Regions from separate parts of the Geobacillus stearothermophilus ATCC 12980 genome, predicted to be linked through region 4. Evidence: riboswitches for the same ligand, from Rfam matches in the RefSeq annotation. Region 4 holds a riboswitch; each other region holds the start of a gene.

Region 1 (7,830 bases), 790 kb from region 4:
CAAGCAGCCGGGCGATCACCGCCGGCGAATTCGGCCCGGCGAGCCGGCGCAAATCGCTCAAATTGGCGGCGTCCATGGCGATGATGTAATCAAATTCCTCCAAGTCGCGGCGCCCGACTTGCCGGGCGCGGATGCCGGAATAGTCAATGTCGTTTTCACTCAAAATCCGCCTTGTCCCCTCATGCGGCGGCTCCCCGACATGCCAGCTGCCCGTTCCCGCTGAATCAACGACAATCTGTCCGTCAAGCCCCCGTTCGTTCACCAAATGACGGAATACCGCTTCCGCCATCGGCGAACGGCAAATGTTGCCGAGGCAAACAAACAACACTTTGACCATCGAAGCAGCCACTCCTTTCCATCCCGTTTTCTTGGCATTAGTTTTCCCTTTTCATCCAAGCGCTTGATAGCTGCTTTCTAGCAGCTCGTGCACATGCACCTATATTTTACCACCTAACGCTGGCGCGGACTATATTGCCTCTCCCCTTTTTCACCGCCGGTGTGGTACAATACATGATAACCTGCCACGAAAGGAGCGAAACCATGGATTTATCGAAACCGTCCGCAGAAAACGTCGAATATATCGTTGAACAACTGAAGAAAAAATTAAAAGTGCTCAATTTTGATGCGATTAAGCCGGCCCATTTTTCCGAGGCATGGTATGACGAACTGAAAGACATTTACGACATGGTCATGAAGCGTGAAACGTTCAGTTCAAGCGAAATACAGGCCATTGTTGAGGAGCTCGGAAGCCTGCGCAAGCGGTAATCCTCTCCTTCCGTCACCGGATGGAAGCATCGCGAAGCTGCCTATGTATATAAAAAAATTCCTATCGAAAAACTAGGATTGACATTAGCGCCAATTGTGTTAAAATTTAATCAATATAAATTACATACGCTTATCAAGAGCGGGGGAGGGACTGGCCCGATGAACTCCGGCAACCTGCCGCGTTTGGCAAGGTGCTAATTCCAGCAAAATGGGATCCATTTTGGAAGATAAGGCGTCCCTCGTTCTTCCGCTCTTTCCGAAATGGAAGGGGCGTTTTTATCGCCAGGCTGCCCGTTGCCGGATGAATATCCGACTAATTATGTTGATTTTCTTTGTTTTTTAAGGAGGGGGAAACGATGCTCACATATGACCAATGGGAAACGGCCGAAAAACCGTCTTTTCCGTCCGATGATGAAACGAAAGGGGCGTTGGCTGTCCTTGCTTGGGCGTACCGCGAATACGGCGATGACATTGTCTATGCGTGCAGTTTTGGCATTGAAGGGATTGTGCTCATTGATTTGATTTTCCAAGTCAAGCCGGATGCGGAAATCGTCTTTTTGGATACAGGGATGCATTTCCAAGAGACGTACGACACGATCGCGAACGTACAGGAAAAATACCCGTCGCTCCGCATCGTGATGAAACAGCCGCACTTGACGCTGGAGGAGCAGGCTGCACAGTTCGGCGATGAACTATGGAAACGCGATCCGAACAAATGCTGTGAGTTGCGCAAAGTCATTCCGCTGCGGGAAGTCTTGACCGGCGTCACCGCCTGGATTTCCGGCTTGCGCCGCGAACAGTCGCCGACGCGGCGCCATGTCGAGTACATCAATAAAGACGACAAATTCCGCTCCATTAAAGTGTGCCCGCTCATTCATTGGACGTGGAAAGACGTTTGGAATTACGTATATAAACAAGGTCTTCCGTACAACGTGCTCCATGACCGGGGCTACCCGAGCATCGGCTGCGCCCCTTGCACAGCGCCGGCATCGGATCCGAACGATTTGCGCTCCGGGCGCTGGGCCGGCCAGGGGAAAACGGAGTGCGGGCTCCATCTCACATAAGGGGAGAACAACGATATGCTCCTTGCCATTGCCTTTATTGTGTCCTTTTTCTTCGCCATGAACATCGGGGCGAGCGGCGCGGCCGCCTCGATGGGCGTCGCGTACGGGTCGGGCGCCATTCCGAAAAAGTCGATGGCCCTCCTTCTTTGCGGCATCGGCGTGTTTCTCGGCAGCCTTGGCGGCGGAGAAGTAGTGAAAACGATCGGGTCGGGCATTATTCCGTCTTCGATCCTCACCGTCAAAATCGTCGTCATCATTTTAACGGCGGCGGCCATTTCACTTTTTGCGGCGAACATCATGGGCATTCCGCTCTCGACGAGCGAGATCACCGTTGGATCAGTCGTCGGCGTTGGCATCGCCTATCAGGCGTTGTACTTTCATAAGCTGCTGTTTATCGTGTCGGTATGGATCGTGATCCCGATCGTCGCCTTTTCGTTTACGCTGGCTGTCGGCAAATGGTTTTTGACGCTCAAGCGAAAATATCCGCAGCTTGAACAAGGGCGCTGGCAAAAAACATTCATGGCCTTGCTCGTTGTCACGGGCTTTCTCGAGGCGTTTTCCGCCGGCATGAACAATGTGGCCAATGCCGTCGGGCCGCTCGTCGGCGCCGGGCTGATGGCGGTCGGGCCGGCAACTATCTTCGGCGGCTTGTTTGTCGCTGCCGGCGCCCTGTTGCTTGGGCATCGCGTGTTAGAAACAAACGGAAAGAAAATTACAAACTTCTCCCCGTTTGAAGGAATCGCCATTTCCGGCACGGGAGCCGTGCTCGTCATCATTTCGTCGCTGTTTGGTTTGCCTGTTCCGCTTACGCAGATTACGACATCGGCGATCATCGGCATCGGCACGGCGAAAAGCGGGATGTCGATTTGGCAAAAGCGGATTGTCGTGCAACTGTTGAAAGTGTGGTTTGTTTCGCCAATATTTTCCCTTGTCATTTCGTACAGCCTTGTGAAACTGTTGCTTGACAGCGATGTTTACACGGTGATTGCCATCTTCAGCGTCTGCCTGGCGACGCTTGGCGTCATCAGCTTAAAAAAAACAGTCGCCGAAGAAGAGCGTTCGCTTCATGAACATGGCGGCGGCATTTAATGAACATCTATCAATCTAGGAGGTTATGAACATGAGTTTGAGCATTCCGCATGGCGGCACATTGATCAACCGTTGGAATCCGGATTACCCAATCGATGAAGCAACGAAAACGATCGAGCTGTCCAAAGCCGAACTAAGCGACCTTGAGCTGATCGGCACAGGCGCCTACAGCCCGCTCACCGGGTTTTTAACGAAAGCCGATTACGATGCGGTCGTAGAAACGATGCGCCTCGCTGATGGCACTGTCTGGAGCATTCCGATCACGCTGGCGGTGACGGAAGAAAAAGCGAGTGAACTCACTGTCGGCGACAAAGCGAAACTCGTTTATGGCGGCGACGTCTACGGCGTCATTGAAATCGCCGATATTTACCGCCCGGATAAAACGAAAGAAGCCAAGCTCGTCTATAAAACCGATGAACTCGCTCACCCGGGCGTGCGCAAGCTGTTTGAAAAACCAGATGTGTACGTCGGCGGAGCGGTTACGCTCGTCAAACGGACCGACAAAGGCCAGTTTGCTCCGTTTTATTTCGATCCGGCCGAAACGCGGAAACGATTTGCCGAACTCGGCTGGAATACCGTCGTCGGCTTCCAAACACGCAACCCGGTTCACCGCGCCCATGAATACATTCAAAAATGCGCGCTTGAAATCGTGGACGGCTTGTTTTTAAACCCGCTCGTCGGCGAAACGAAAGCGGACGATATTCCGGCCGACATCCGGATGGAAAGCTATCAAGTGCTGCTGGAAAACTATTATCCGAAAGACCGCGTTTTCTTGGGCGTCTTCCAAGCTGCGATGCGCTATGCCGGTCCGCGCGAAGCGATTTTCCATGCCATGGTGCGGAAAAACTTCGGCTGCACGCACTTCATCGTCGGCCGCGACCATGCGGGCGTCGGCAACTATTACGGCACGTATGATGCGCAAAAAATCTTCTCGAACTTTACAGCCGAAGAGCTTGGCATTACACCGCTCTTTTTCGAACACAGCTTTTATTGCACGAAATGCGAAGGCATGGCATCGACGAAAACATGCCCGCACGACGCACAATATCACGTTGTCCTTTCTGGCACGAAAGTCCGTGAAATGTTGCGTAACGGCCAAGTGCCGCCGAGCACATTCAGCCGTCCGGAAGTGGCCGCCGTTTTGATCAAAGGGCTGCAAGAACGCGAAACGGTCACCCCGTCGACACGCTAAAGGAGGAGCGAGATGAGCACGAATATCGTTTGGCATCATACATCGGTGACAAAAGAAGATCGCCGCCAACGCAACGGCCATCATAGCGCCGTCCTTTGGTTCACCGGCCTGTCCGGATCCGGCAAATCGACGGTGGCGAACGCCGTCTCCAGACGGCTGTTTGAGCTTGGCATTCAAAATTACGTTCTCGATGGTGACAATATCCGCCACGGGCTCAATAAAGACCTCGGCTTTTCCGCCGCCGATCGGACAGAAAACATCCGCCGCATCGGCGAAGTCGCCAAACTGTTTGTCGACAGCGGCCAGTTCGTGTTAACGGCATTCATTTCGCCGTTTGCCGAAGACCGGGCGCTCGTTCGCCGCTTAGTCGAGGAAGACGAATTCATTGAGATATATGTCAACTGCCCGATTGAGGAGTGCGAGAAGCGCGATCCAAAGGGGCTGTATCAAAAAGCGCGCCGCGGGGAAATCCGCGAATTCACCGGCATCGATTCGCCGTATGAAGCGCCGGAAGCGCCGGAGCTGACCATCGAAACGCATCGTTATTCGGTGGACGAATGTGTCGAGCAAGTGCTCGCGTATTTGCGGGAGCGCGGATTCATCCCCGCATCGGAAACCCATTAACGATACCGTGTCTCCCACTCGAAAAAAGAGTGGGAGACGATTTTACAAAGTCGTTTTCATGCCACGGCCAGGCGTTTACAATGAACATCAACGGAACGTTTGCGCTGCTGCCGGCAGCTGACGGGATCACGACAGAAAGGGCTGAAACAACGATGGGGAAAGTATATTTGGTCGGGGCCGGCCCCGGCGATCCGGAACTCATTACCGTCAAAGGGTTGAAATGCATTCAACAAGCCGACGTCATTTTGTACGACCGCCTCATTAATGAGGACTTGCTGGCATATGCCAAGCCAGACGCTGAACTCATTTTTTGCGGCAAGCTGCCCGGCTACCATGCTATGCAGCAGGAAACGATCAACCGTTCACTCGTTCTGCATGCAAAAAAAGGAAAAACAGTTGTCCGTTTAAAAGGCGGCGATCCGTTTGTGTTCGGGCGCGGCGGTGAAGAGGCGGAAGCGCTCGTTCAGCACGGGATCGAGTTTGAGATCGTCCCTGGCGTCACATCGGCCATCGCGGCGGCCGCTTACGCCGGTATTCCTGTCACCCATCGCGAGTTCAGCTCCAGCGTCGCCTTTGTCACGGGGCATCGCCGCGACGGAACCCGCGAAGACATTAAGTGGGAAAGCCTCACCAAAGGCATTGATACGATCGCCATTTACATGGGCGTCCACAATTTGCCATACATTTGCGGTCAGCTGATTAAATACGGCAAGGCGCCGGATACGCCGACGGCGATCATTCAGTGGGGAACGACCCCCATCCAGCGCACGGTCACCGGCACGCTGGCGACAATCGCCGCTATTGCCGCCAAAGAACGCATCGAAAATCCAAGCATGGTCATCATCGGGGATGTCGTCCGGCTGCGCGCCAACATTCAATGGTTTGAGCGGTTGTTGTCATCATCGGCAGCCGCTGGCGCCACCTCGTGAGGCAATGGCGATGGAAGCCATTTTGTACGTCAGCCACGGCAGCCGGGTTCCGGCTGCGCGCCGAGAAGCAGCCCGCTTCGTTGAACAATGCAAGGCGGCCATCGACATCCCGATTCAAGAACTGTGCTTCGTTGAGCTGGCTGAGCCGGATATTGCGACCGGCGTTGACCGTTGCGCCGCCCAAGGGGCAACCCGTGTGATCGTCATCCCGTTGCTGCTTCTATCCGCCGGACATGCCAAACAGGACATTCCGGCTGCGCTTAAAGCAGCGAAACAGCGCCATCCGTCTTTGGAGATCGTCTGCGGAGCGCCGTTTGGCGTCCACGATGCAATGATTGACATCATCATCGACCGCATCGGCGAGCAGCCGGCGCCGCTTGACCATGAATCAATGGTTCTGCTGATTGGCCGCGGCAGCAGCGACCCGGATACGAAGCGCGACATCGCCGCTATCGCCCGGCGCTTGCAAGAAAAAACGAGCGTGCCGCACGTTGACGTTTGTTTTCTCGCCGCCATCCGCCCGACGCTTGACGAAGGGTTCAAGCGGGCGCAGGCATCCATATACCGGCGCGTCTTTATCGTGCCGTATTTGCTGTTTACCGGCGTTTTAATGAAAACAGTCGAACGGAAGCTGCAAGCGATGCCTGTTTCCGATCAACAGTGGCATTTATGCTCATACTTAGGGTATCATCCGCGGCTTGTAACGCTCATTCAACAACAGGTGCAGGCGCTGTCGGCAGCGAAAAAAGGAGCTTGAGCAGACAAGCTCCTTTTTTCATGGTATGATGGAAGCGAAGCGACCGCAGCGAAGGAGGGCTTCAATCATGATGAAACGGGTTCATGTCATGGTCGAAGGGCGCGTGCAAGGCGTCGGGTTTCGCTATTTCGTCCAACACGAAGCGCTCAAACGCCAGCTGACCGGCTGGGTGAAAAACAACGATGACGGGACGGTGGAGATGGAAGTCCAAGGGCATGAAAGCGCGCTCCAACTGTTTTTGGATACGATTGAAGCCGGCACGATGTTTGCCAAAGTTTCCCGCATGCACGTTGAGCCGCGCCCCGTCCGCCCTGACGAAACTAAGTTCCGCATTGTGTACGGAAGCGGCATTTGACTGTTGCACCGCTTGGATCTATTCCCAGCGCAGACGTTGTCCGTCTGCCGTCAAGCGCTCTTTCCACCAATGAAAAAGCGGGATCACCATCCGTCCTGCTTAAGCCGGCCGCAATGCGGCGCCGCATATTGAAAACACGTCTCCAAAATGGCCGTATTCGCACGCTCATTTTTTTGCTGCGCTTCACGGCAAAACGGATGGAATACATCGACAGCCGCTTGCGGGTACTCCCCGCATATGTCCACGCCGAGCACTTTTTTATAGAATAGCAGAAGGCGCAAACAAGCGAGCAGCCGGGAAAGCGGCATCATCCCCTGATCCCAGTTCGTCACGGAGTCTTCGCGGCGCAGCGCATCTTTATCAATGCTGATATAGACGCTCCCGGTCGGAATAGCGTCCAAAAGCGCCGTCGGCCATTCATCGTGATCATCGAAAGGAAGAACTGTAATCTTTGGAGATAAACGAAGATGGCTTGGAGAACATGACGGACCAACAATGATGACTTTTTGCAGCTGCGGATGTCCGAGTGCGTAAGCGACCCACGAGCCGCATGAAATGAGGCGGTCGCTCCCCCCTTCGGCATCGGTATGATGGTCAAACAAGACGAGCGTAAACGGCTCTTTCATCTCCTTTATGAGCAAATAGCTTACATAATGGAAGTTGCCGTTCCCGATTAAAACCGCTCCGCGCATCCGCCGACGGCGCAGCCGCCGTTCGATTTCGGCGAGAGCCTCCCCGCTGCAATACAAATTCGTCTCCGGCACATCCGACAGATCGATCCATTCGTGCGGAAAGCGGAACAATCGCTTTTGCGGCCGGTAAGTGCCGTCAAAATTGAGCATCGTGACACCATTGCCTTGAAACCCCATTTCTCCTCACCCTTCCTTTCGCTGAATCGTTGTTCAACGCCTCTCAGGTGCGGATGAGTCCAAGCTGTGTCCGTTCTTCATTATACAATGAAAGACGAAATATTTCCGTTCCTATATACAATGAAAGACGAAATATTTCCGTTCCTATGCCTTGGTCATGTACAATAATAGAAAACAGCTAAAGGA
Region 2 (7,830 bases), 990 kb from region 4:
ATACCGCGCTTCCGGATGGGCGAAGACGATCGCCGAAACCGATGCTTCGGGTTCCATCATATAGCCGTCGGTGAGGCGGATGCCGATGTCTTCTGGATGAAGCAGACGGAACAGTTTCTCCTGGTCTTCCAAGTTCGGACAGGCCGGGTAGCCGAACGAGTAGCGCTGGCCCTGGTATTTGGCGGCGAAGCGCTCTTCCATCGTGAAATCCGGGTCGTCCGGGAAGCCCCAGCGGTCGCGCATAATTTGATGGATTCGTTCGGCGAACCCTTCGGCAATCTCGAGCGCCAACGCTTGGATGGCATGGCTTTTCAAAAATTCGCCTTCTTCCTTCCAGCGCTGGGCGAGTTCGCGGACGCCATGCCCGGCCGTGACGGCGAACAAGCCGACGTAATCCATTTCGCCGCTTTCTTTCGATTTCAAATAATCGGCGAGGCAAAGATACGGCGCCCGCGGTTGGCGCGGGAAGTCGAACGTCTCGAGCACGGTTTTGCGATCAACCGGATCGTAAACGTAGACGCGGTTGCCGTCGCTTTGTGCAGGGAAGAAGCGGTAGACGCCGGCGGGCTGAATCCAGCCGCGTTCTTTCGCTTCGGCAACGAGTTCGTCGACGACCGCTTTTAACGCCAACGCTTTTTCGTCTTTCTCTTCAAGCAGCCGCTTCACTTTTCCTTTCAAGCCGAGGTGGTGGCCGAGCACCATTTGCCAGTTGACGTACGGCAACACATGGTCAAGCGGCACGTTTCGCAGCACGTGGCGCTCGAGATCGGCCGGGATGTAGACGGGAACGTCGGTCGAGACGTTCGATTTGACCGTTGCGGCAACGGCTGTTGGCCGCGTCGGCTCGCTTTCGGCCGTTTCTTTTTTCTTGTAGTCAATCTCGCCCTGCTGGATTTGGTTGGCAAGGGCAAGCCCGTCCATGGCGTCTTTCGCGTACAGGACGACGCCGTCGTATTCGGGTGCGATTTTGTTTTCGGTAAATTTGCGCGTCAAGGCGGCGCCGCCGACTAAAATGGGCGTTGAGATGCCGGCTTGCCGCAAATCTTGGGCGGTGACGACCATCTGTTGGGCCGATTTGACAAGCAAGCCCGACAACCCGATGATGTCGGGCTGATGTTCGCGCACCGCTTCAATGAGTTGCTGCGGAGCGACTTTAATGCCGAGGTCGATCACCTCGTAGCCGTTGTTGCTTAAAATGATGTCGACCAAGTTTTTGCCGATATCATGCACATCGCCTTTGACGGTGGCGAGAATGACTTTTCCTTTTGTGCTTCCTTCTTTCTTTTCCATATACGGCTCTAAAAAGGCGACCGCTGCTTTCATCACTTCCGCGCTTTGCAATACTTCAGCGACGATGAGCTGGTTGTTGTTGAACAGCCGCCCGACTTCATCCATGCCGGCCATAAGCGGACCGTTGATGATCGAAAGCGGATCGGAGTAGGTCTCAAGCGCCTTCTCTAAATCGGGAATGAGCCCGTCTTTCGACCCTTCAATGACGTAGCGGGCGAGCCGCTCTTCAAGGCTCAAGTTCTCCTCAGCCGGCTTGGCGGCGGTGATTTTGCTTCGGTAAAATTCGATAAAGGTGTTTAATGTTTCATCGCTCGTGTCAAACAAAAGCGCTTCGGCCATCCGCACTTCCTCTTCCGGAATCGAGGCGAACCGCTCAAGCTTCTCAGTGTTGACGATCGCATAATCGAGCCCAGCTTGCGTGCAACGGTACAAAAAGACGGAGTTGAGCACCTCGCGCCCGGCCGGCGGCAAGCCGAACGAGACGTTGCTGATGCCGAGCATCGTCAAGCAATGAGGCAGCCGCTCTTTAATGAGGCGGATGCCTTTGATCGTTTCATTCGCCGCGCCGATGTATTGCTCATCACCGGTGCCGACCGGGAAGACGAGCGGATCGAAAATGATGTCGCGCGCCGGCACCCCGTAGCGGTTAACGAGCAAGTCATACGAACGCAAGGCAATTTCCAGCTTCCGTTCGGCGGTGACCGCCATCCCTTGTTCATCGATCGTGCCGACGACGACAGCGGCGCCGTATTTGTGCAAGAGAGGAACGACTTTCGCAAACCGCTCCTCGCCGTCTTCCAAGTTGATCGAATTGATGATCGCTTTCCCTTGCGAGTAGGTGAGGGCGCGTTCAATGACGCGCTCGTCGGTCGAATCGATGACAAGCGGCACTTTCACTTTTTTCACGACTTCGCGGACGAACTGTTCCATGTCATGGAGTTCGTCGCGGTCTGGGTCGGCGAGGCAAATGTCGATGACATGGGCGCCGTTTTTCACTTGGGCGCGGGCGATTTCCGCCGCTTCTTCGTATTTCCCTTCGGCGATGAGGCGTTTGAATTTGCGCGAGCCGATCACGTTTGTCCGCTCGCCGACAAAGAGCGGGCGCATCGTTTCATCATAGATGAGCGCCTCGATGCCGGAAACGGCGTGGACATCAAACGAAGACGGGATCGCCCGCGGCGGGAGATCACGCACCGCTTCGGCAATGGCGCGGATATGATCCGGCGTCGTACCGCAACACCCGCCGACGATGTTGATCCATCCCTTTTCGGCAAAGCGGCGGATTTTCTCTGCCAACATCTCCGGCGTTTCATGGTAGCGGCCTTCCTCATCCGGCAGACCGGCGTTCGGGTAGCAGCTGACCGCCGTGTCAGCGAGCGAGGCGAGCGTGCGCAAATGGTCGGTCATAAACTCGGGGCCTGTCGCGCAGTTTAAGCCGACGGCGATCGGCTTCATATGGCGCACCGAGATGAAAAACGCATCGATCGCCTGCCCGGCGAGTGTCGTGCCCATCGGTTCGATCGTGCCGGAAATCATGAGCGGCACGCGGCGACCGACCGCTTCAAACGCCTTCGAAATGCCGAGAAAACCGGCTTTGACATTCAGCGTATCTTGGCACGTCTCGAGTAGGAGAAGGTCGACGCCTCCTAAGAGCAGTCCGCGCGCTTGTTCTTCGTAGGCGGCGACGAGTTCTTCAAACGTTGCGCCGCCTGTCACCGACAACGTTTTCGTCGTCGGCCCCATCGAACCGGCGACAAAGCGCGGCCAGTCCGGGGTGGAGAACGACTCAGCCGTTTGTTTGGCGAGTTTGGCCGCTTCGATGTTCAGCTCAAGCGCCAAATGACCGAGGCCATATTCGTCAAGCACGATGCGTGTCGCTCCGAACGTGTTCGTTTCAATGATATCAGCACCGGCTTCTAGGTACGCTTCATGAATGCGGCGGATGATATGCGGGGCGGTGAGGGTCAAATATTCGTTGCACCCTTCATACGCCTCGCCGCCAAAGTCGGCGGCCGATAGGTTGGCTCTTTGGATCATCGTGCCCATGGCGCCATCGATGACAAGAATTTTTCTTTGCAGCTGCTGTTCTAAGGTGACGTTAGCCATGAACAACCTTCCTTTCTTTGGCGGCCGCTTCTTTTTCGTGAATGTAGCGGACGAGCTCGACTGTCATGTCATAGCGCAAGAACGGCGTGATCAAATAAATGCCGTTAAACAAATCAAACGCAGCGTCAATGAGCGATTTGGCGATAGCGATGCCTTCCTTGGCTGCTTGCACCGGGTCGCTGCCGCAGGCGGCCATGCGGGCGCGAATCTCGTCAGAGAGCGTAATGCCCGGCACTTCATGATGCAAAAAGTCGGCGTTGCGCGCGCTCACAAGCGGCATAATGCCGATGTAAATCGGCGTGTCAAGATGCTTGGTTGCTTCGTACACTTCAACGATTTTCTCTTCCGAGTAAATCGGCTGGGTCAAGAAATAGTGGGCGCCGCATTGAATTTTTTTCTCCATTCGCTCAACTGCTTTATCCAAATGGCGGACGTTCGGGTTGAACGCAGCGCCGATCGAGAAGTTCGTTTTTTGCCCAAGCGGTTTGCCCGAGTACGACAGCCCTTCGTTAAACTGGCGGATCAAGCGGATCAAATCGAACGATGATAAATCATACACCGACGTTGCTCCTGGGAAGTCGCCGATTTTCGACGGGTCGCCGGTAATGGCGAGCACGTCGGTGATGCCGAGCGTATGCAAGCCCATCAAATGCGACTGTAAGCCGATCAAATTGCGATCGCGGCATGTAATATGCACAAGCGGGCGGATGCCGAGTTGCTCCTTGATGATCGTGGCGACAGCGGCGTTGCTGATGCGCGGCGTGGCGAGCGAGTTGTCGGCCAACGTCAGCGCATCGATGCCGGCGTCATGGAGCGCTTTCGCCCCAGCAAGAAACTTGTCAATGCCGAGTTGCTTCGGCGGATCTAGCTCCACAATGACCGAGCGGTACGTGCGGGCGAGCTCGGGAAGCGGAGTCGGCGCGGGCCGATCGGCTTGCACCGATACAGATGCCGTGCGCCGCTTCACCGTTTTTTCCGTCACCGGCGTCCGGTCGGCGAGCGCCTTTGCCATTGCCTCAATATGTTTCGGCGTCGTGCCGCAGCACCCGCCGATCAAGCGCACCCCTTGGTCGCGGAACGCTTTGGCTGTTTCCTCGAAATATTCAGCGTTCGTCTCATAGACAAGCCGGCCATCGCGGTAATCCGGGAGGCTCGCATTCGGATACGCCGACAAAAACGCCTGCTTTGGCAGCGGCACTTCCTCGAGCGACCGAAGCATATGATATGGACCGAGACGACAGTTCAGTCCGACGACATCGGCCCCGAGCGCCTCCAGGCGGATAAGGGCGTCCGCGAGCGGCGTGCCATCTTGCAAGACGCCGACTTCATGGAGCGAGACGTGAGCGATAATCGGCAAGTCGGTCTCTTTGCGGGCGATGGCAAGCACCGTCTCCAACTCTTCCAAATCGTAATACGTCTCGAGCAGCACGCCGTCGACTCCTTCAGCCAGCAGGACAAACAGCTGCTCGCGAAACGTCCGTTTCACTTCTTCAAGCGTGACGACGCTTTTGTTTAACGTGCGCAGCCCCCCGATCGTTCCGAGCACGTATGCCCGCCCGTTCGCCGCTTGCCTGGCGAGCCGCACCGCCGCGCGGTTGATGGCCGGCACCTCATCTTCAAGGCCGTAGCGGGCGAGTTTCACATAGTTGGCGCCGTATGTATTCGTCTGAATGACGTCGGCGCCCGCGGCGATATACGCTTCATGAATATGGACGATTTCATCTGGATTGGATAAATTCAATTCTTCAAAACAACGGTCAATGCCGTGCGAATATAAAAGCGTTCCCATCGCCCCGTCGGCGATGAGAATGCGCTCTTTCAACTCATCCAGCAATCCCACGTTCGATTCCCCCGTTTCTCCGTAGTAAAAGAAAAAAGCCTTCTATAAGAAGAAGACTTTTCATTCGCTTCTTCTTATCTTCCAGGCTTCCGCCTGTCTGGATTTAGCACCTTGGCCGCGGGCCAGGTTGCTGAGGGTTCACCGGGCCAGTCCCTCCCCCTCTCTTGATAAGAATGCCGGTATGCAATTGTGCGGTGACGTTTTGATGATTACTATATAATTTAATGTATTTTTCGAAATTATTCAATACGGTGAAGAAGGAAATTTCAAAAGTTAAAGAGATTCAGATAAAAAGAGCGGCTCGCGTCAAGGGCTCGGCGCTTTCCCGCATCGGGGGCAAAACTGAAAATCACGCTGCACATGTTCTCCGCAGTATGGGCAATACTTGTTTGTTTTCTCTTTGCCTCCAAATCGGACGTTCAGTGGGTCGGGCTCTTCCTCGCTGACGACAATGTCCAATAAGGACATGCGTTGTTTTCCCGTCGCATTTTTGTAATGGTAAATTGCTTGAAATACACCGATGGCGATGACGACAAGGCCGAAAAACGGAAAAAAGCGGGCGGCGGGAAACGGCGAGTCCGCGGTGATGGAGAAGGTCATCACCATCCAAAAGATGCCGAACAACACAGCGGCGATGCTGCCGAACAGCCCTTGCATCGACGGGACGCGGCCGGGTTTGATGCTTTTCAAGTGGATTCCTTCTCCATTCGTTTCATGTTGGTTGGGATTATTATACCATATGATGATGTAGGAAACATGGGATGACGTAATAAAAAAGAAGCATTGTATCTCCTCCCTTACCTTGTACTAATCTCTTAAAAGCATCTCTGTTTCATGTCAATAGCACGAAATATGTCGAAATATGTAAAAAAAAGATAAAATTATCGAACGATTTCTCTTTTTTTTTTTTTAGAGTCAAGGTGTATAATTAAAATGGATGATATTAACAAGGAATTTACTAGAAACCGCATCGCAGACAGGAGTGAAGTGGGTGAAACAATGGTCGTGGCCGTATTTTATTCTGATTAGCCTGCCGCTTGTTGTGTTGATTGGAGTTGCTTTTCGCCTAAAAGCGGCCAGCATGCCCATCAAAATAGGATTTATTGTATTGGTGCTGCTTTACGGCGGGGTTTATTCTCGTTTAGTGCGAAGGATGAGATAGACACAGAATGTTTTTGAAAAAAGTTTTGATCGATTATCATTTACTGGAAGGAGATGATAGGTTATGAGTTTGCTGGCGCTTGTTGCCGGGACGCTCGGCGTGTCACAGTCAATCGCGACGACGGTTGTTTCGATTGTGTTGACCGGCTCCACTCTCATTTCTATTATTCTTGGGATCACCGCTATTTTGTCAGGTGGAGTCGACGTCATTTTGGAAATTGGGTGGTCAGCTTTTGTCGCGACGGTGAAAAAAATAGTGGCGGAACGAGGAAAAGCAGCAGCGATTGCATGGTAAAAGGCAAAACGGCAGGGGAAAAACTCCCTGCCGTTCCTAATGAGTAAATCAATGTGGGGGAAGAGAAATGAAACTCGTATGGCTGTTATATCAACAACGACAACGAAGCAGTTTGGCGCCGTTGCAGAGAAAATCGCCTTTTTCCCCGAAGATGACCATGTTCTTGGTGGAAGCGGCGAAATGGCTTGTTTCATCGGCTGTGGTTGTAGCCTTTTGCGCTCGATCCTCGACGCTGTTTCGCCCTTCTATGGTTATGGGAGCTCTTTTTTTCATGTCTGTCAGTCCTTTCATAGGAGTTTTGCTTGAGTCCAAAGAGGCATTGCAACGTCAATACCATTATCATTATGTGCGTCTGTCTGGAGTGCGGGATGACGAGGTGTGGCAGCGATTGCTCAAAATCCACTATGCTGTGTCTCTTCTGCGGCTATTGCCGATTTGGTTGCCTCCTTCCATTGGGTTGATGATGATGTTCGGGATCACAGGCGCATCATTCGTATGGTTTGGACATACGATGTTGTTGCTTCTTTATGTGACATCGCATATAGTGCGTGGCTCAACTTTTAGAGCGATAGGCGCATTTTCTGCCTTTTTCTTTCGAATGGCATCATTCGCGATTGGTTATGTCGTGCTTGCGGCGATTGTGCCGTTGCTGCAATTGTCCCGCCAAGCGGTTCGAATGTATGGGTTGTCGCTCTCTTACCTTGTGTATATGGATGGTTATGTTGCTCATTGGCAACAGCTGTTTTATGAACGCATGACAAGTTGGAGGGAAGGGTGGTTATTTTCAAGTGCAACTTTATCATTCATCGGTGCTGGATTCGCTCTGTTGGCTTTGATTTGCTTTTCTTTCACTCGTGCGTCTCATTCTGACAAGACAGCGTACATGCTATATTCATGGCATCAACGTGTCATAGAGTCGTTAAAAATTCGCAGCACGAATAATGCAATTTTATATAAAGATCTTTGTCTGTTAACACGCCAAGCCCGTGAGTTGACGAAACCGCCTTGGTCGCTATTTTTGCCAGGGGAATGGTTTTTGGTCGCAGGAGCGAATTTGGCGCTGTTGCCGATTGTTCATAACGGGTCGATCATTTTGTTTTTGTTTATGTTTGAAATGTATATCGTCATGACAGGGACG
Region 3 (7,830 bases), 1.2 Mb from region 4:
TATTCGCCGTTTCAAGGCTACTCGTTTTTGAAAAAAGCCGTAGCGGCGTTTTACGCGCGCGAGTACGGGGTGACGATCGACCCGGCCCGCGAGGTCGCCATCTTGTTCGGCGGCAAAGCCGGGCTTGTCGAGCTGCCGCTTTGCCTCGTCAACCCGGGCGATGTCGTGCTCGTCCCGGACCCGGGTTATCCGGACTATTGGTCGGGAATCGCGCTCGCCCGCGCGCGGATGGAAATGATGCCGCTTGTCGCGGAGAATGAGTTTCTGCCGGATTATTCGGCCATTCCCAGGGCGGCGGCCGACCGGGCGAAACTGATGTTTTTAAACTATCCGAACAACCCGACCGGCGCGACGGCGACGAAGGAGTTTTTTGCTGAAACGGTGGCATTTGCGGAAAAGTACGGCATAGCCGTTGTGCATGATTTTGCCTATGGCGCGGTCGGCTTTGACGGCCAAAAGCCGGTCAGCTTTCTAGAAGTGGACGGGGCGAAAGACATTGGCGTTGAAATCTACACGTTCTCGAAAACGTACAATATGGCCGGCTGGCGCGTGGCGTTCGCTGTCGGCAATGAGCGGATCATCCGTGCCATTGAGTTGTTGCAAGATCATTTGTACGTCAGCTTGTTCGGCGCCGTCCAAGAAGCGGCGGCAGCTGCGCTCCTCGGCCCGCAAGACTGCGTCGCGGAGCTCGTTGCCTTGTACGAGGCGCGCCGCAATACGTTTATTCATGCTTTGCGCGCGACGATCGGATGGGAAGCGCCGGCGCCGTCTGGATCATTTTTCGCCTGGCTTCCGTTGCCAAAAGGCGCATCATCCGCCGAATTTGCCGATCTGTTGCTTGAGCGGGCGCACGTCGCCGTCGCCCCAGGCATCGGTTTTGGAAAACACGGCGAAGGGTATGTGCGCGTTGGATTGTTGACCGATGAAGCGCGGCTTCGCGAAGCGGCGGAGCGGATCGGCCGGCTCGGATTGTTTTGAAAAAAAGAGCGGCAATGAACCGTTGACGGGACAACGTTGACCAGGCTATTTTAAAAAAATAATTGACAACGGCGGCAAAGGCTGTCATAATTCAAAGTAAATTTGCCAATCGTTTGACAAGTGCATAAACGAGCAGGCTTTCTTATCAAGAGCAGGCGGAGGGACGAGCCCAATGAAGCCCGGCAACCGGCTTGGCGCACGCTAAGCACGGTGCTAATTCTTGCAGCGGAAACGCTGGGAGATAAGAAGAGCGCCATGAATGAATGACGCCTCTTCTTAGGAAGGGGCTTTTTTATTTCGCCATATATTGAAAGAGGGATGGACGATGAGTGCAGTCATTGCGACGTATTTGCTTCATGATGAACACGATATTCGCCAAAAAGCGGAAGGAATCGCGCTCGGCTTGACAGTCGGCACATGGACCGACTTGCCGCAGCTAGAGCAAGACCAGCTTCGCAAGCATAAAGGGGAAGTCGTTGCGATCGAAGAGCTTGGCGAGAGCGAGCGGGTAAACGCCTATTTCGGCAAGCGGTTGAAGCGGGCAATCGTCAAAATCGCTTACCCGACCGTCAACTTCAGCGCCGATTTGCCAGCATTGTTGGTGACGACGTTCGGCAAGCTGTCGCTTGACGGGGAAGTGCGGTTGCTTGATTTGGAATTTCCGGAAGAATGGAAGCGGCAGTTTCCGGGGCCGCGCTTTGGCATCGCCGGCATTCGCGAAAAGGTCGGAGTGTACGACCGCCCGCTGTTGATGAGCATTTTCAAGGGCATCGTTGGCCGCGATTTGGCGTATTTGACATCAGAGTTGAAAAAGCAAGCGCTTGGCGGCGTTGACTTGGTCAAAGATGACGAAATTTTGTTTGACAGCGATCGTCTGCCATTTGCGAAGCGCATTACAGAAGGCAAAGCGGCGCTCGAAGAGGTGTACGAACAAACAGGCAAGCGGACGCTGTATGCCGTCAACTTGACCGGCAAAACGTTTGAACTGAAAGAAAAAGCGAAACGGGCGGCTGAGCTTGGCGCCGATGTGCTGTTGTTCAACGTGTTCGCCTATGGATTGGACGTCCTACAAGGGTTGCGGGAAGATGAAGAGATTTCCGTTCCGATCATGGCCCACCCGGCGTTCAGCGGCGCGATCACGCCGTCGGAGTTTTACGGCGTCGCCCCGTCGCTCTTGCTTGGAAAGCTTTTGCGGCTTGCCGGCGCCGACTTTGTTCTGTTCCCGTCGCCGTACGGCAGCGTCGCCTTGGAGCGCGAGCAGGCGCTTGGCATCGCCCGGGCGCTGACCGATGAACAAGAGCCGTTTGCCCGGGCGTTTCCAGTGCCATCGGCCGGCATCCATCCGGGCTTGGTGCCGCTCCTTGTCCGCGATTTTGGCCTTGACAGCGTCGTCAACGCCGGCGGCGGCATCCACGGCCACCCGGACGGGGCGATCGGCGGCGGAAAGGCGTTTCGCGCCGCCATCGACGCAGCGCTGGTCGGCCGTCCGCTTCGTGAAGCGGCGAAAGACAACGAGGCGCTGCAAAAGGCGATCGACCGCTGGGGCGCTATTGAGGTGGAAGCATGACGAAACAACTCGTTCTTTTTTGCGATTTTGACGGCACGATCACGGAAAACGACAACATCATCGCGATTATGAAACAGTTCGCCCCGCCGGAGTGGGAGGCACTAAAGGACGACATTCTCGCCCAGCGCATCTCCGTTCAGGAAGGCGTCGGAAAAATGTTTTCGCTTCTTCCGTCAGCGCTGAAAGGGGAGATTGTTGACTTTTTGCTTAGCACCGCCCGCTTGCGCGAAGGGTTCCGCGAGTTTGTCGCATGGACAAAAGAGCAAAGCATCCCGCTCTATATCGTGAGCGGCGGCATCGACTTTTTCGTCTATCCGCTGCTTGAAGGGCTCATTGAACCGGAGCGGATTTTTTGCAACGGCTCCGATTTCAGCGGTGAGACGATCCGCATCACATGGCCGCATGCATGTGACAGCCGGTGCCAAAACGGCTGCGGCTGCTGCAAGCCGTCGCTATTGCGCAGGCTTGCCCGCCCGGACGGGTATCACGTCGTCATCGGCGATTCGATCACCGACTTGGCGGTGGCCAGGCAAGCCGACTATGTGCTGGCGCGCGATTTTCTGCTTGAAAAATGTCAAGAGCTTGACCTGCCGCACGCGCCATTTGCGACGTTTTTTGACGTGATGGATGCGTTGCAGCGAATGGAGGTGATCGTATGAGCATCGTCGTGAAAAAGTGGAACGAGCTTGCGGAAGTGAAAGCCGAGCTCGCCGCCCGCGATTGGTTTTTCGCAACAAGCGGCAATTTGTCGATCAAAGTGACGGACGACCCGTTGACGTTTTTGGTGACAGCGAGCGGCAAGGATAAGCGGAAGCAAACGGATGAGGACTTCTTGCTCGTTGACGCTGCTGGCCGACCAGCGGAGAAAACACATTTAAAGCCATCAGCGGAGACGCTGCTGCATGTGGAAATTTACAACCGCACAAACGCCGGTTGCGTCTTGCACGTTCATACCGTGGACAACAATTTGATTTCTGAACTGTATGCGTCAAACGGGGAAGCAGTCTTTTCCGGCCAGGAAATCATCAAGGCGTTTGGCATTTGGGAAGAAAACGCCGCAGTGCGCATCCCGATCATTAACAATGACGCCGACATCCCGACGCTGGCTCGGGAGTTTGCGAACCATGTTCATGGCGACGCCGGCGCCGTGTTGATCCACAACCACGGCATTACCGTCTGGGGACGAACGGCGTTTGAAGCGAAAAAACATTTGGAAGCGTGGGAGTTTTTGTTCAGCTGGCAGGTGAAGCGGCTGCTTTTGCAACGGGCCGGCCTGCCGGTTGGTTAATATACATCTTTTAGAAGGGGGATTTTGACATGGCCGTCATCAAAGTGAGAAAAACAGGTGAAGTGATTACAGGAGAGGAGAATGTGCGCGCCTTTTTAAACAGCCAAGGCGTCCTGTACGAGCATTGGGACATTGCCAAACTGCCGGAGCATTTGCGCGACAAATACGTGCTCACCGATGAAGAGAAAAATGAAATTTTGGCGGCGTTCAAAGATGAAATTGAAGACTTGGCGGCGCGCCGCGGCTACAAAACATGGGATATCGTCGCTCTGTCCGATGCGACGCCGAACTTGGATGAACTGCTGAAAAAATTTGAACAAGTGCACATCCATACGGAAGACGAAGTGCGCGCCATTACGGCCGGCCATGGCATTTTCATTATCAAAGGCGACAAAGAGACCGGCTATTTTGACGTCGAGCTGGAAGCCGGCGATGTCATTTCCGTGCCGGAAGGGAATCCGCACTACTTTACGCTCATGGACGACCGCCAAGTCGTAGCCGTCCGCCTGTTCATCAACCCGTCCGGTTGGGTCGCCCATCCGTATGAAGAGAAAGAAGAGGCTGTCCAATAATGAGAACACCCCGTTGCCAGGCAAGGCAGCGGGGTGTTTCGTTCTGTATGGAGAGGAGCGCTTGCCTCGATGACGGAAGGAGAGACCGCTAAAACGATTCGGTTAACAAAATCATAAACAAAATGCCGATAATAAAGGCGTACGTCGAGATCCGTTCGTTGCCGTCGCCATGGCTTTCGGGAATGAGCTCTTTGTAAATGATGAACAGCATCGCCCCGGCGGCAAACGCTAACCCGTATGGAACGAGGCCGCGGAAGAGAGAGGTTAAATAAAAGCCGAGCAAAGACGTCACAATTTCGACCGCGCCGGTTAACGTGGCAATGACAAACGCTTTAAAGCGGCCAATCTGCTGATTGACTAAAAACAAGGCGACCAAAAATCCTTCCGGCGCGTTTTGCAAGCCGATGGCCAATGCGATCAAATTGCCGATTTGCGAAGCGCCGTCTGAGGCGTAGCTCACCCCGACTGACAGCCCTTCGGGGAGATTGTGCATCGCAATGGCGGCGATGATGAGCATCGCCTTTTCGTCGAATTGCAAGCCGCTTTTCGTATGCTCCAAGTCGATATGGGGGACGGTCATCTCAAGCAACGTTAACACGAGCACCCCCGCCGCCAATCCGATGGCGAGCGCCTCAAAACCGCCGGACCGCAGGGTCTCGGGAATAAGACTTGTCATCGAGGCCGCCATCATAATGCCGGCTGAAAACGCGAGGAGTACATCGCGCCAGCGGTGGGTGAGCGATTTGGCCATAAACAAAATCGGCACAGCGCCAAGTCCGGTCGATAAGGCGGACAGCACACTGCCGGTCAATACCCCGTTCATCCAATTCCCCCTTCATCAGCCTTTATTTTTTCATATACGCTGTTTCCACAAATGTGACAATCGCCCAAGCGCTGCCCTATAACAAAATTATCATAGCGAAAGGAACGGCCGCTGGCGAGAAAAATGGACCAGCGCCTGGCAAAAACGGTTGCCTGCCTGTTTGCTGTTCAAGTATAATGCAAGTAAGAAATGGTTAAATGCAAAGGGTTGGATGGCATGGAACAAAAAAAGCAAGAACTCGAGCAATCGCTAAAGTTGTTTATCGTATTGTCGCGGGCTTACCGCGCCGTAAGCGACCAAGTGAACAAATCAATCCACTCATTCGGGGTCAATCCGACCGAATTTGCCGTGTTAGAATTGTTATACCATAAAGGGGATCAGCCGCTCCAGCAAATTGGCGAAAAAATTTTGCTGGCGAGCGGGAGCATCACCTACGTCATTGACAAACTGGAAAACAAAGGATTGATCGTCCGCCGCGCCTGCGAAAAGGACCGGCGCGTCACGTACGCGTCCATTACAGAAGAGGGGCGGCGGTTTATTGAGCGCGTATTTCCCGAGCATGCGGAAAAAATTCACGAAACGGTTTCGGCGCTGACGGCGGCAGAAAAAGAGCAGGCGATTGCGCTGCTGAAAAAATTAGGATATGGGGCAAAAACAAGGGGCTGACGCGAGGTCGGCCTCTTTAATTTTGCCGGAAATGGATACGTTATATAAAGAACATACCATAGCCAGCAAAAAAGGAGAGATCACCATTGATGGTTCCAGTAGGGGTATCGAATCGCCACATTCATTTATCAAAAGAACACATGGCGGCGCTGTTTGGCGAAGGCGCCGAGCTGACGGTGCTCAAGCCGTTGTCGCAGCCTGGCCAGTTCGCCGCCAAGGAAACGGTGACGGTCGAAGGGCCGAAAGGGAAAATTGAAAACGTCCGCGTCCTCGGACCGGTCCGTTCGCTCACCCAGCTTGAAATTTCGAAAACCGACAGCTTCAAGCTCGGCGTCGCGCCCCCGGTCCGCTTATCCGGCGATATTGACGGAACGCCGGGCATTACGATTCACGGGCCGAAGGGGACGGTGACCGTCGACAAAGGGGTGATCATTGCCAAGCGTCACATTCATATGACGCCGAAAGATGCCGAGACGTTTGGCGTCCGCGATAAACAAGTTGTGAAAGTGAAAACGCAAGGGGAGCGGGCGCTCATTTTTGACGAAGTGATCGTCCGCGTCAGCGAAGATTTTGCGTTAGATATGCACATTGACACCGATGAAGCGAACGCGGCCGGCTTGAAAACGGGCGATTATGTCGAACTGCTTCCATCGTGAAACCATCCGCGCCAAAGGCGGACAAAGCACCCTCTCGGTACAAACGAGAGGGCGCTTCCCATTAATGCGGCCGCTTCTTCTCTGATGCTAGTGTGCCGACAAGATGAAACGGCGCATCACGCTGAATGGCGTCAATGACGCCGCTGCTGATTTCTTGATGGGTGAGCCAACGCGTGCTGTGCTCTTCGATCACGAAGCCAAGCTGAATTTGCCGGTACAGGCAAGCGGAAGACAAATGGAGTTCCCGCTTTGCCTCGGCCGGATGGGCCCGGCTGCCGGGCACGTGGAACAGACGCCAAGGACCGGGATGTCTGCTATTTTCCCGGATGATGGTCGGAAACGCCTGTTTCCCGTCGCTGTGCACCCATGCGACAACAAGGTCGAAGGCTCTGTTTTCATTGATTGTTTGGTGAATCAAGGAACATAGTACATCATGATCGCGATAATCGACCAAAAGCGGGGTAATGGCCTAAAGATGTGCGGCGCGGGCGATGAGCCGTTCCATCCGTTCCCTGTTCCGGGCGACGATGGATATATGGTACCCTTCTCGCACGAGCCAAAGCGACACGTCGGTTAACATGCCTGTCCCACCGATGACGAGTGCGTACATGGTGGTTCTCCTTTCGGATTAATGCGATGCTCCTTTCAAATAGCGGTCAAACCAATCGACGATATGGCGAAGACGCTCAAGCCGAAGAGCAGGGTTGCCGGTGCGCGACAAATCGTGGTTGGCGTCCGGAAAGCGGACGAGCTTTGTTTCCCGCCCGAGCTGCTTTAAGGCGACAAACAGCTGTTCGGCCTGCTCAATTGGGCAGCGGTAATCGCGTTCGCTGTGCAAAATCAAAAGCGGTGTGCGCATGTGTTTGACGTATTTGAGCGGCGAATGATGCCAAAGCCGCTCAGCGTCTTCCCAAACGTCGCAGCCGACTTCCCATTTCGTGAAAAAGTAGCCGATGTCGCTCACGCCAGAGAAGCTGAGCCAGTTGGAAATCGAACGTTGAGTGACAGCCGCTTTGAATCGGTCGGTATGCCCAACGATCCAGTTCGTCATAAATCCGCCGTAGCTGCCGCCGGTGACGCCAAGCCGTTCTTTGTCAATAAAGTCGAACTTGCTGATGGCGGCGTCGACGCCAGCCATAATGTCTTCATAATCCATGCCGCCATAGTCGCCGCGCACCGCATTGACAAACGACTGGCCGTATCCGTGGCTGCCGCGCGGGTTCGTAAACAGCACGGCATAACCGGATGAAGCGAGCAGCTGCAATTCATGGAAAAACGTA
Region 4 (7,830 bases):
GGCATTCTTGCACAAGCGTCACCGCTTGGCTCATCGCCGCCCCGCCGCCAAACGCGGCCGCCACCGCGTATACTTCCAAAATTTCCTGTTCCGACGCTCCTTCATCAAGGCAGCCTTTCGCATGGTAAATCGTGCAATACTCATCTTGCGTCGCCAGGCTGATGCCAAGGGCGATCAATTGTTTTTCTTTTTTCGACAGCGCTCCCTCGGCAAAGCACGCTTCCGTAAACGCGTTAAACCGCTCGGCTACGTTCGGAAGTTTTTTGGGTGAACGCCCCTATCCCTTCTTTGTAGCGGTGAAGGGAGGATTCGACCGATGCATAAACGAATGGTATTGAAAGGGTGTGGAAACACCACCGTTTCGCCAACATCGACGGAATGTCATGATGAAAACGAATGGTTCTGTTCCACTCCCATCATCATAGGAAAGGGGGCAATGCCATTGATTCGTTGGGTTGTCTTTGCCTTAACCGCCGCTTTCGCTTCGTTTTTGGCATGGATCATCATCGGCAGCATTCTCGGTGAACACGGGGACGTCATCTTCAGTTTAACGACAGTGGTCGCCCTGCAAAACTGCGTCATCATCGTCATGCTCGCCGCCGTACTGGCGCGTTTGAACAACCGATGAAGCGCGGGAAAACAGACCGGCCGCGGCGTCTCTCCATCCAAAACGGTTTTGAACTTTCGGGCGGCTCTTTTTTGTGCAAAAAATAACGGAAGCGATTCGCTTCCGTTATTGATTGTTTGTCGCCGCTGGAATGACGGCGCCGTGGTATTTTTCTTTGATGAAATCTTGGATTTCTTTCGATTGCAGCACTTCGACAAGCGTTTTGATTTCTTTCCGGTTTTCATCGCCTTTGCGCACCGCCACAATGTTCACATACGGATTGTTTTTCGGCGACTCCACGGCGATCGGGTCTTTCGCCGGGTCCAAACCGGCGTCAAGCGCATAGTTGGCGTTGATCAAAACCGCATCGCCTTCGCCGTTTTTGTAAATTTGCGGCAGAAGTCCAGCATCGACGTCCGCTTTAAATTTCAAATGTTTCGGGTTTTCGACGATGTCGTTGACCGTCGCTTTCGTTTTATCGATGCCCGGTTTCAGCTTAATGAGCCCCTTTTCTTGCAGCATCGACAAAATGCGTCCATGGTCGGCGACCGAGTTGCTCATGATGATCGTCGCGCCGTCCGGCAGTTCTTCAATGCTTTTGTATTTTTTCGAGTATAAGCCGATCGGCTCGATATGAATGCCGCCGGCGTTGACGAAATCATAGCCGTACTCTTTCTTTTGCGATTCCAAATACGGAATGTGTTGGAAATAGTTGGCGTCGATTTGCTTCTCAGCCAGCGCTTTGTTCGGCAAGATGTAATCTTGGAACGTAATGATCTCCAAGTCGATGCCTTTTTTCTTCAAAATCGGTTTCGCTTTTTCCAAAATTTCCGCATGCGGCACGTTCGACGCACCGACTTTCAACTTCACCAATTTGCCGTCTTTGCCGCCTTCCGCGTTGTCGTTATTGTTGCCGCCGCATGCCGCCAAAGCGAGCACGAGAATGGCGGCGAGCAACATACCCAACCATTTCTTCATCAGTTGTTTCCCCCTTTATCGTTTATCGATTTTCGAAGTGACAAAGTCACCGATCAGCTGAATGATAAATACAATGACCAACACCAATACGGTTGCGACAAATGTCACATCGTTATGGTTGCGCTGGAACCCTTCCAAATACGCCAAGTTCCCAAGCCCGCCGGCGCCGATGGCTCCAGCCATCGCTGTATAGCTGACGAGCGACACCGCCGTCACCGTAATGCCGGAGACAAGCGCCGGCAATGACTCCGGCAGCAGCACTTTCCAAATGATCGTCCACGTTGAGGCGCCCATCGCTTGGGCTGCTTCGATGACGCCTTTATCAATTTCGCGAAGGGCAATCTCCACCATGCGGGCGTAAAACGGCGCGGCCCCAATGACCAAAGCCGGCAGCGCCGCATTGGCGCCAAGCATCGTCCCAACAAGCCAGGTGGTAAACGGAATGAGCAAAATGATCAAAATAATAAACGGAATGGAGCGGAAAATGTTCACAAACGCCGCAATCACGGTATTGACAAACCGGTTTTCCCATAGGTTGCCCTTCGCTGTCAAAAATAGAAGCAAGCCAAGAACGATTCCGAGAACGAAAGTGGCCGCCACCGCCACTCCCGTCATATACAGCGTCTCGACCGTCGCCGCCCACATCGTCTCCCATTGGACGTTCGGCAGGAGGTTAGCGAGCATCGTGAATCACCTCCACCGCCACCTGCTGGCTTTGAATGTAGCCAAGCGCCCGGTCAATTTCATCCGCCGCCCCATTGATGTGCACAAACAGCACCCCATAAGCGCCTTGATGGGTTTGCGAAATTTTCCCTTGCAAAATATTCATATCGACGGCAAATTGCCGCACGACCTGGCTGATGAGCGGCTGGCCGGCCGCCGCGCCGACAAACGTCAGCTGCGCGATCAGCCCGCTCGGGTATTGGCCAAACAAATGGGAAATCGCCTCTTCCGTCTCTTCCGGCTCGACGAGCTGCTTGACGAACCGCTTCGTGATCGGCTGCTGCGGGTTGCGGAACACGTGCAACACGTCGCCTTGCTCAACGATTTTGCCGTTTTCCATCACGGCGACGCGGTCGCAAATTTTGCGGATGACGTGCATTTCATGGGTGATCAGCACGATCGTCAGCCCGAGCCGCTTGTTGATGTCAACGAGCAAGTCCAAAATCGCATCGGTCGTCTGCGGGTCCAACGCCGATGTCGCCTCGTCGCAAAGCAGCACTTTCGGGTTGTTGGCGAGCGCCCGGGCAATGCCGACACGCTGCTTTTGCCCGCCGCTCAACTGCGACGGATACGCCTCTTCCCGCCCCGTGAGCCCGACGAGCTCGATCAATTCATCGACCCGTTTTTGCCGCTCCGCTTTCGGAACACCCGCAATCTCGAGCGGAAACGCAATGTTTTCCCGCACTGTGCGCGACCAAAGCAAGTTGAAATGTTGGAAAATCATCCCGATCTCTTGACGCGCCTTGCGCAGCTCCCGCCCTTTGATGCGCCCCATGTCGCGGCCGGCGACGACCACCCGGCCGCCCGTCGGCTTCTCGAGCCCATTGAGCAAGCGGATGAGCGTACTTTTCCCCGCGCCGCTGTAGCCGATAATGCCGAAAATTTCCCCTTCGCGAATCTCAAGCGACACATTGTCGACGGCCGTGACTGAGCCGTTAGCCGCTTGATAGATCTTTGTCACATGTTCGAGTGTAATCATCGTTTCACCTTCCTCCCCAAGGCGGCGGAGCGCAAAAAGAAAACCTTTCTGCCCGCAGAGAACAGAAAGGTATTGTGCACCATTCCGTCTCTTATCTCTCAAAGCAGGCCGCTTTGTGTGAATTGGCACCTTTTCAGCGCACGCGCTGACGGTTGCCGGGCTTCATTGGGCACATCCCTCCACCTCTCTTGATAAGAGCGCAACAATCGCCTATTCGATTGACTACAACTGTGATTGTATCACCTTGTGTCGAACATTGTCAATAAAAATTTCACCCAACATGCCGATATGGCTTAGCCAAATGGAGGAGCGACTCAAGCAGCAACAGATGACGAAAGCTTCCCGATACATGCACTTCGCGCAGCCGGACGAGCTGCTGCAGCTTCAGCTCGCCGTCTAAAAGCGAGCAAAGTGCTTTTTTGGAGCCGTGCACCGTCAAGACGTTCCGTTCATCAGGTTCCCTTCCGGCAGTAAGCTCCTTGCCGAGCGCCACCATGGCGGTCTCTTCCTCGCTTTCAAAGCGAACATACAGCTGCTCATCCGGCAAAATCGGCAACAAATGGCGCAACGTTTGCATCCGTTCCATAAACTGTCCTACCAACTCGCACATTTCCATTGAGCATCCTCCCCCCATCTCCTTTGTCCTTTTATTTCCATGCCGAAGGGGGAGAATCCTTTACAAAAATCTCGACAGCCGCCGTGGCGAACCAACGCCGTTTTTGTCATTTCCCATGAAATGTGTCAAACGGCGTCAAAAAATGGCGGATCGTCAACGCGGCAAACGGGCGCGGATTGCTTCGTACAAATAAGGGACCGAATGGAACGCATACCATTTGCCGATGATCTCTCCGCCGGCGAAAAGAAGCAAGCACGGAACGCTTTCAATTTTCCACGCCGCCGCCTGCTCGGGGATGTAGTTGATGTCCGTTTCGCAAAACGGTATGTCCGGAAACAATTGTTCTAGGACAACAAGCATGCGCCTCGCCAACTGGCACGTGCCGCACAGTGGGGTATACAACGAAAGAGCGAGAAGCGGCTCCCCTTCCACCATTCGCTTAATATCGTTTCGACCGATTGTGTTCACTCGCCTCTTCCTCTCATGAACGATTCGATACGGACGTCAAAATGGGCGCGCAGCAGCACATGCGCCAAATGCCAGATCGGGGCGGCGGCCACTTCGCGATACGCCCGGTCAATGTAAATATGCCCTGCTTCCGGAAACACCCGGCGGAACTGCCGGCGCAATTTTTCCCCCGCCTCGTCGGCATCGGCGAGCACGTACACATCCCGCCCTTCGAGTTCATCGGCCAGCTCCTCAAGGCGCGCATCGCTGATCGTGCCGTTCGTGCAAATGATGACAACCGGCTCGTTCAGCACGGCCGCCACTTTTTCCTTATCTGACCGCCCTTCCACAATAATCACTTTTTCCACCTGTCGCATGTCCGACCCACCTAACGTGAATGAGGATACAATATTGTATGGCAACAGAAAAGCAACGGCCATCCGCCGTTGCCTCCTAACACCAGCCCGCCTCCCCGTCGCAGTCGACATATTTTTGATCCGGTTCAACGGTAGCGGTGACCCATTTTCAAATTTTCCCATTTGTTCGCTTTATCCGTTTTTCCACGCTACAGCCGCAGGAAGCGGAAGGCGGCCGATGAGCTCGCCTCCCTCGTACAGTTCGATCGTGCGGCCGTTCCATTTGCCGGTGACCCGGTCCGTGACATCCAGTTGCTTCGTTTGCAACACCATCACGAGCACCCCTTTTTCATCACATTCCGGTATGTATAGGGGGCCCGGTTCGAAGCGAACTTTGCAGGAACGTTTATCCTTCGTTGATCATCGCTTCGTATTGTTCGGCCGTCAACAAGTTGTCCACTTCACTTAAGTCTTTCGGCTCAATAACGATCATCCATGCTTTTTCATACGGTGATTCGTTCACATATTCCGGATTGTCGTTCAACGCTTCGTTCACTTCGACGACCGTGCCGCTGATCGGCGCATACAATTCCGAGACGGTTTTCACCGACTCAACGCTGCCGAACGGCTCGTTCGCTGTCAGTTCCGCGCCGACTTCCGGCAGCTCGACAAACACGATGTCGCCCAGCTCCGATTGGGCGAAATCGGTGATGCCGATGCGCACTTTATCCCCTTCGACGCGCACCCACTCATGCTCTTTCGAATAACGGAGTTCTTTCGGCGTGTTCATTAAATCCCTCCAGTGCGGCAAGTTGTGTTCTTTTTCATCATAACCGATTTTTCGCCAAAACTCACTGAATTCATTTCATTTCGGCCAAATTTTTTATGTTTCCGTCGAAACGCGCCCGGCAAAACACGATTCGTAGTCTTGTTCGCGGAATCCGACCACGACCCGCTCGCCGTCCGTTAAAATCGGCCGCTTGACGAGCATGCCGTCCGAGGCGAGCCACGTGAGCATCTCGTCTTCCGAGGCGCCATCGAGCTTGTCTTTCAATCCGAGTTCGCGGTATTTCATGCCGCTTGTATTGAAAAATTTTTTGAGCGGCAGCCCGCTTTTTCGATGCAAGTCGGCGAGCTGTTCTTTCGTCAGCGGCTCGTCGACCAAATGCACCGTTTGCACCTCAATGCCGTGTTCATCGAGCCAACGCTTCGCCCTCCGGCACGTTCCGCATTTTGGATACCAGTAGAGCGTCAGCGCCATCCGCATTCCTCCCTTTCATTCGACGGCTTGGAATTCATGGAAAAAGAAGCACCAGGCAAACGCCTGGCACTTCCCATTATCACACAATATACCGTTCCGCTTCAATGAGGGCGGCAGCCGCCTCGCGTTTTTTCGCGATCACATTGATCGGCGTATGGCGCGTCAACCGGCGGAGAGCGGCGAGCATCATCCGCAGCGTGTCACCTTGTTCGACGGCGACAAGCGTTTCTTTCGCATGCGCCTCAATTTCATATAGGCGACCACATCCGGATCGGTATGCTCCGTCGGGATGATTTCAAGCAGCTTCAAATAGCGCGGCGGATTGAAGAAATGCGTGCCTAAAAAGTGTTTTTTGAAATCATCCGAACGCCCCTCCGCCATCGCGGCGATCGAGATGCCGGATGTGTTCGAGCTGACGATCGTCCCCGGCGTCCGCACCTCGTCAACGCGGGCGAAAACGCTTCGTTTGACATCCAAGTTTTCGACGACGACTTCAATGATCCAATCAACATCCGCCAGCCGATGGAAATCGTCTTCAAAGTTGCCGGTTTCAATGAGCGCCAGATTGTCTTGAGCCATCAGCGGCGCCGGCTTTTGCTTTTTCATCCGCTCCAGCGCCTGATTGGCGAGGCGGTTGCGCACTTGTTTATGCTCGAGCGTCCAACCTTTTGCTTCTTCCTCTTTCGTCAATTCCCGCGGCATGATATCCAACAGCAGCGTCGGAATGCCGACGTTCGCCAAATGGGCGGCAATGCCCGAACCCATGACGCCGAACCCAAGCACCGCAGCGCGCCGAATGCGTTTTGCCATTTCGGTTCCCCCTCACATCACTGAATGAATCATCATTCATTTTTTGGTAAAAAAATAGCCATGAAAACGTTATCTATATTCAATATATAGTATGTTGGTAATTTTTTTCAATATATTTGCGCACATTTTTTTTCACATCGCCGCCGTTCTTTCAATCCATACTAACAACCAGGAGGTGAAGACGATGGCCCGGCTGAAAAAAAATCCGTCTGAACGCGGCGTCAGCGCGGCGAGCGTGAAAGGAAACGCCGGCCCGACGGTCGAAGCCGACGGCGGCGGCAAGCGGACGAGCCAAAATCAGCAGTACAAAAAGCACAACATGCAAGGGGACTGAACGCCTAAGGGCGTCCGTCCCCTTTTTGCCTGCTTGACTTTCGCGCTGCCGGGCGATGGGCGTCACTTACGGAACATGCCTTTGACGACGAACGCCACGTTGGCCGGGCGCTCGGCGAGCCGGCGCATAAAATAGCCGTACCAATCGGTACCGTACGGCACGTACACGCGCATCGTATACCCTTCGCGCGCCAGCTCGACCTGGCGCTCCGGACGAATGCCGTACAACATTTGAAATTCAAACTGACTGTTCGGGATATTGTATTCCTTGACGAGCTGCTTCGTATATTCAATGATGGCGTCGTCATGCGTCGCCACCGCCGTGTAGTTGCCGTTTAGCATATGCTGCTTGATGATCTTTTTAAAGTTTTCGTCCACATCTTTTTTGTCTGGAAACGCCACTTCCGGCGGCTCTTTGTACGCCCCTTTGACGAGCCGCAAGTTCGGGCGGTACGGCTTCAGATCTTCAATGTCTTGCTCCGTCCGGTACAAATACGCCTGCAGGACCGTTCCGACGTTATCGTACTCTTTTTTCAACGTTTTAAAAATGTCGAGCGTCTTTTGGCAGCGTGAATAGTCTTCCATGTCGATCGTCACGAACACGCCGCGCTCTTTCGCCGCATCCAAAATGCGGCGCATGTTGCGCATGACAAGATCATCGGAAATGTCAAGCCCCATCGACGTCATTTTCAGCGACAGTTGCGAATTCAGCTTCTCGCG

What was found. Region 4 has a riboswitch for S-adenosylmethionine ahead of QSJ10_RS13190 (methionine ABC transporter ATP-binding protein). Riboswitches for the same ligand answer to the same signal wherever they lie in the genome.
Positions count from the first base shown of each region.
Region 1: it holds a riboswitch for S-adenosylmethionine, as region 4 does, so the genes downstream of both, QSJ10_RS02020 (phosphoadenylyl-sulfate reductase) here and QSJ10_RS13190 (methionine ABC transporter ATP-binding protein) in region 4, are expected to answer to the same signal.
Region 2: it holds a riboswitch for S-adenosylmethionine, as region 4 does, so the genes downstream of both, QSJ10_RS03165 (bifunctional homocysteine S-methyltransferase/methylenetetrahydrofolate reductase) here and QSJ10_RS13190 (methionine ABC transporter ATP-binding protein) in region 4, are expected to answer to the same signal.
Region 3: it holds a riboswitch for S-adenosylmethionine, as region 4 does, so the genes downstream of both, mtnW (2,3-diketo-5-methylthiopentyl-1-phosphate enolase) here and QSJ10_RS13190 (methionine ABC transporter ATP-binding protein) in region 4, are expected to answer to the same signal.

Region 1 covers NZ_CP128494.1:375,237-383,066, reverse strand. Annotated here, with positions in the region: gene QSJ10_RS02030 (low molecular weight protein-tyrosine-phosphatase) at 1-337, opposite strand, end outside; gene QSJ10_RS02025 (DUF1128 domain-containing protein) at 541-765, shown strand; SAM riboswitch class I at 893-999, shown strand; gene QSJ10_RS02020 (phosphoadenylyl-sulfate reductase) at 1,122-1,829, shown strand; gene cysP (sulfate permease) at 1,845-2,918, shown strand; gene sat (sulfate adenylyltransferase) at 2,950-4,110, shown strand; gene cysC (adenylyl-sulfate kinase) at 4,123-4,734, shown strand; gene cobA (uroporphyrinogen-III C-methyltransferase) at 4,887-5,663, shown strand; gene QSJ10_RS01995 (sirohydrochlorin chelatase) at 5,674-6,420, shown strand; gene QSJ10_RS01990 (acylphosphatase) at 6,491-6,775, shown strand; gene QSJ10_RS01985 (arginase family protein) at 6,859-7,644, opposite strand.
Region 2 covers NZ_CP128494.1:576,848-584,677, forward strand. Annotated here, with positions in the region: gene metH (methionine synthase) at 1-3,396, opposite strand, end outside; gene QSJ10_RS03165 (bifunctional homocysteine S-methyltransferase/methylenetetrahydrofolate reductase) at 3,389-5,236, opposite strand; SAM riboswitch class I at 5,308-5,410, opposite strand; gene QSJ10_RS03170 (zinc ribbon domain-containing protein) at 5,543-5,926, opposite strand; gene QSJ10_RS03175 (hypothetical protein) at 6,228-6,398, shown strand; gene QSJ10_RS03180 (uberolysin/carnocyclin family circular bacteriocin) at 6,462-6,692, shown strand; gene QSJ10_RS03185 (hypothetical protein) at 6,760-7,830, shown strand, end outside.
Region 3 covers NZ_CP128494.1:784,478-792,307, forward strand. Annotated here, with positions in the region: gene QSJ10_RS04265 (pyridoxal phosphate-dependent aminotransferase) at 1-978, shown strand, start outside; SAM riboswitch class I at 1,118-1,226, shown strand; gene mtnW (2,3-diketo-5-methylthiopentyl-1-phosphate enolase) at 1,304-2,545, shown strand; gene mtnX (2-hydroxy-3-keto-5-methylthiopentenyl-1-phosphate phosphatase) at 2,542-3,204, shown strand; gene QSJ10_RS04280 (methylthioribulose 1-phosphate dehydratase) at 3,201-3,833, shown strand; gene QSJ10_RS04285 (1,2-dihydroxy-3-keto-5-methylthiopentene dioxygenase) at 3,863-4,405, shown strand; gene QSJ10_RS04290 (ZIP family metal transporter) at 4,494-5,228, opposite strand; gene QSJ10_RS04295 (MarR family winged helix-turn-helix transcriptional regulator) at 5,445-5,894, shown strand; gene QSJ10_RS04300 (phosphate propanoyltransferase) at 5,984-6,550, shown strand; gene QSJ10_RS04305 (Rossmann-fold NAD(P)-binding domain-containing protein) at 6,612-6,968, opposite strand; gene QSJ10_RS04310 (Rossmann-fold NAD(P)-binding domain-containing protein) at 7,020-7,160, opposite strand; gene QSJ10_RS04315 (S9 family peptidase) at 7,179-7,830, opposite strand, start outside.
Region 4 covers NZ_CP128494.1:2,415,263-2,423,092, forward strand. Annotated here, with positions in the region: partial or broken gene QSJ10_RS13170 (carboxymuconolactone decarboxylase family protein) at 1-371, opposite strand, end outside; gene QSJ10_RS13175 (hypothetical protein) at 437-628, shown strand; gene QSJ10_RS13180 (MetQ/NlpA family ABC transporter substrate-binding protein) at 734-1,585, opposite strand; gene QSJ10_RS13185 (methionine ABC transporter permease) at 1,601-2,269, opposite strand; gene QSJ10_RS13190 (methionine ABC transporter ATP-binding protein) at 2,259-3,287, opposite strand; SAM riboswitch class I at 3,376-3,485, opposite strand; gene QSJ10_RS13195 (hypothetical protein) at 3,559-3,903, opposite strand; gene QSJ10_RS13200 (thioredoxin family protein) at 4,057-4,371, opposite strand; gene QSJ10_RS13205 (ribonuclease M5) at 4,368-4,727, opposite strand; gene QSJ10_RS13210 (DUF2553 family protein) at 4,899-5,039, opposite strand; gene gcvH (glycine cleavage system protein GcvH) at 5,113-5,496, opposite strand; gene QSJ10_RS13220 (arsenate reductase family protein) at 5,590-5,967, opposite strand; partial or broken gene QSJ10_RS15600 (hypothetical protein) at 6,047-6,217, opposite strand; partial or broken gene QSJ10_RS13225 (3-hydroxyacyl-CoA dehydrogenase family protein) at 6,211-6,777, opposite strand; gene QSJ10_RS13230 (YuzL family protein) at 6,962-7,111, shown strand; gene QSJ10_RS13235 (proline dehydrogenase family protein) at 7,174-7,830, opposite strand, start outside.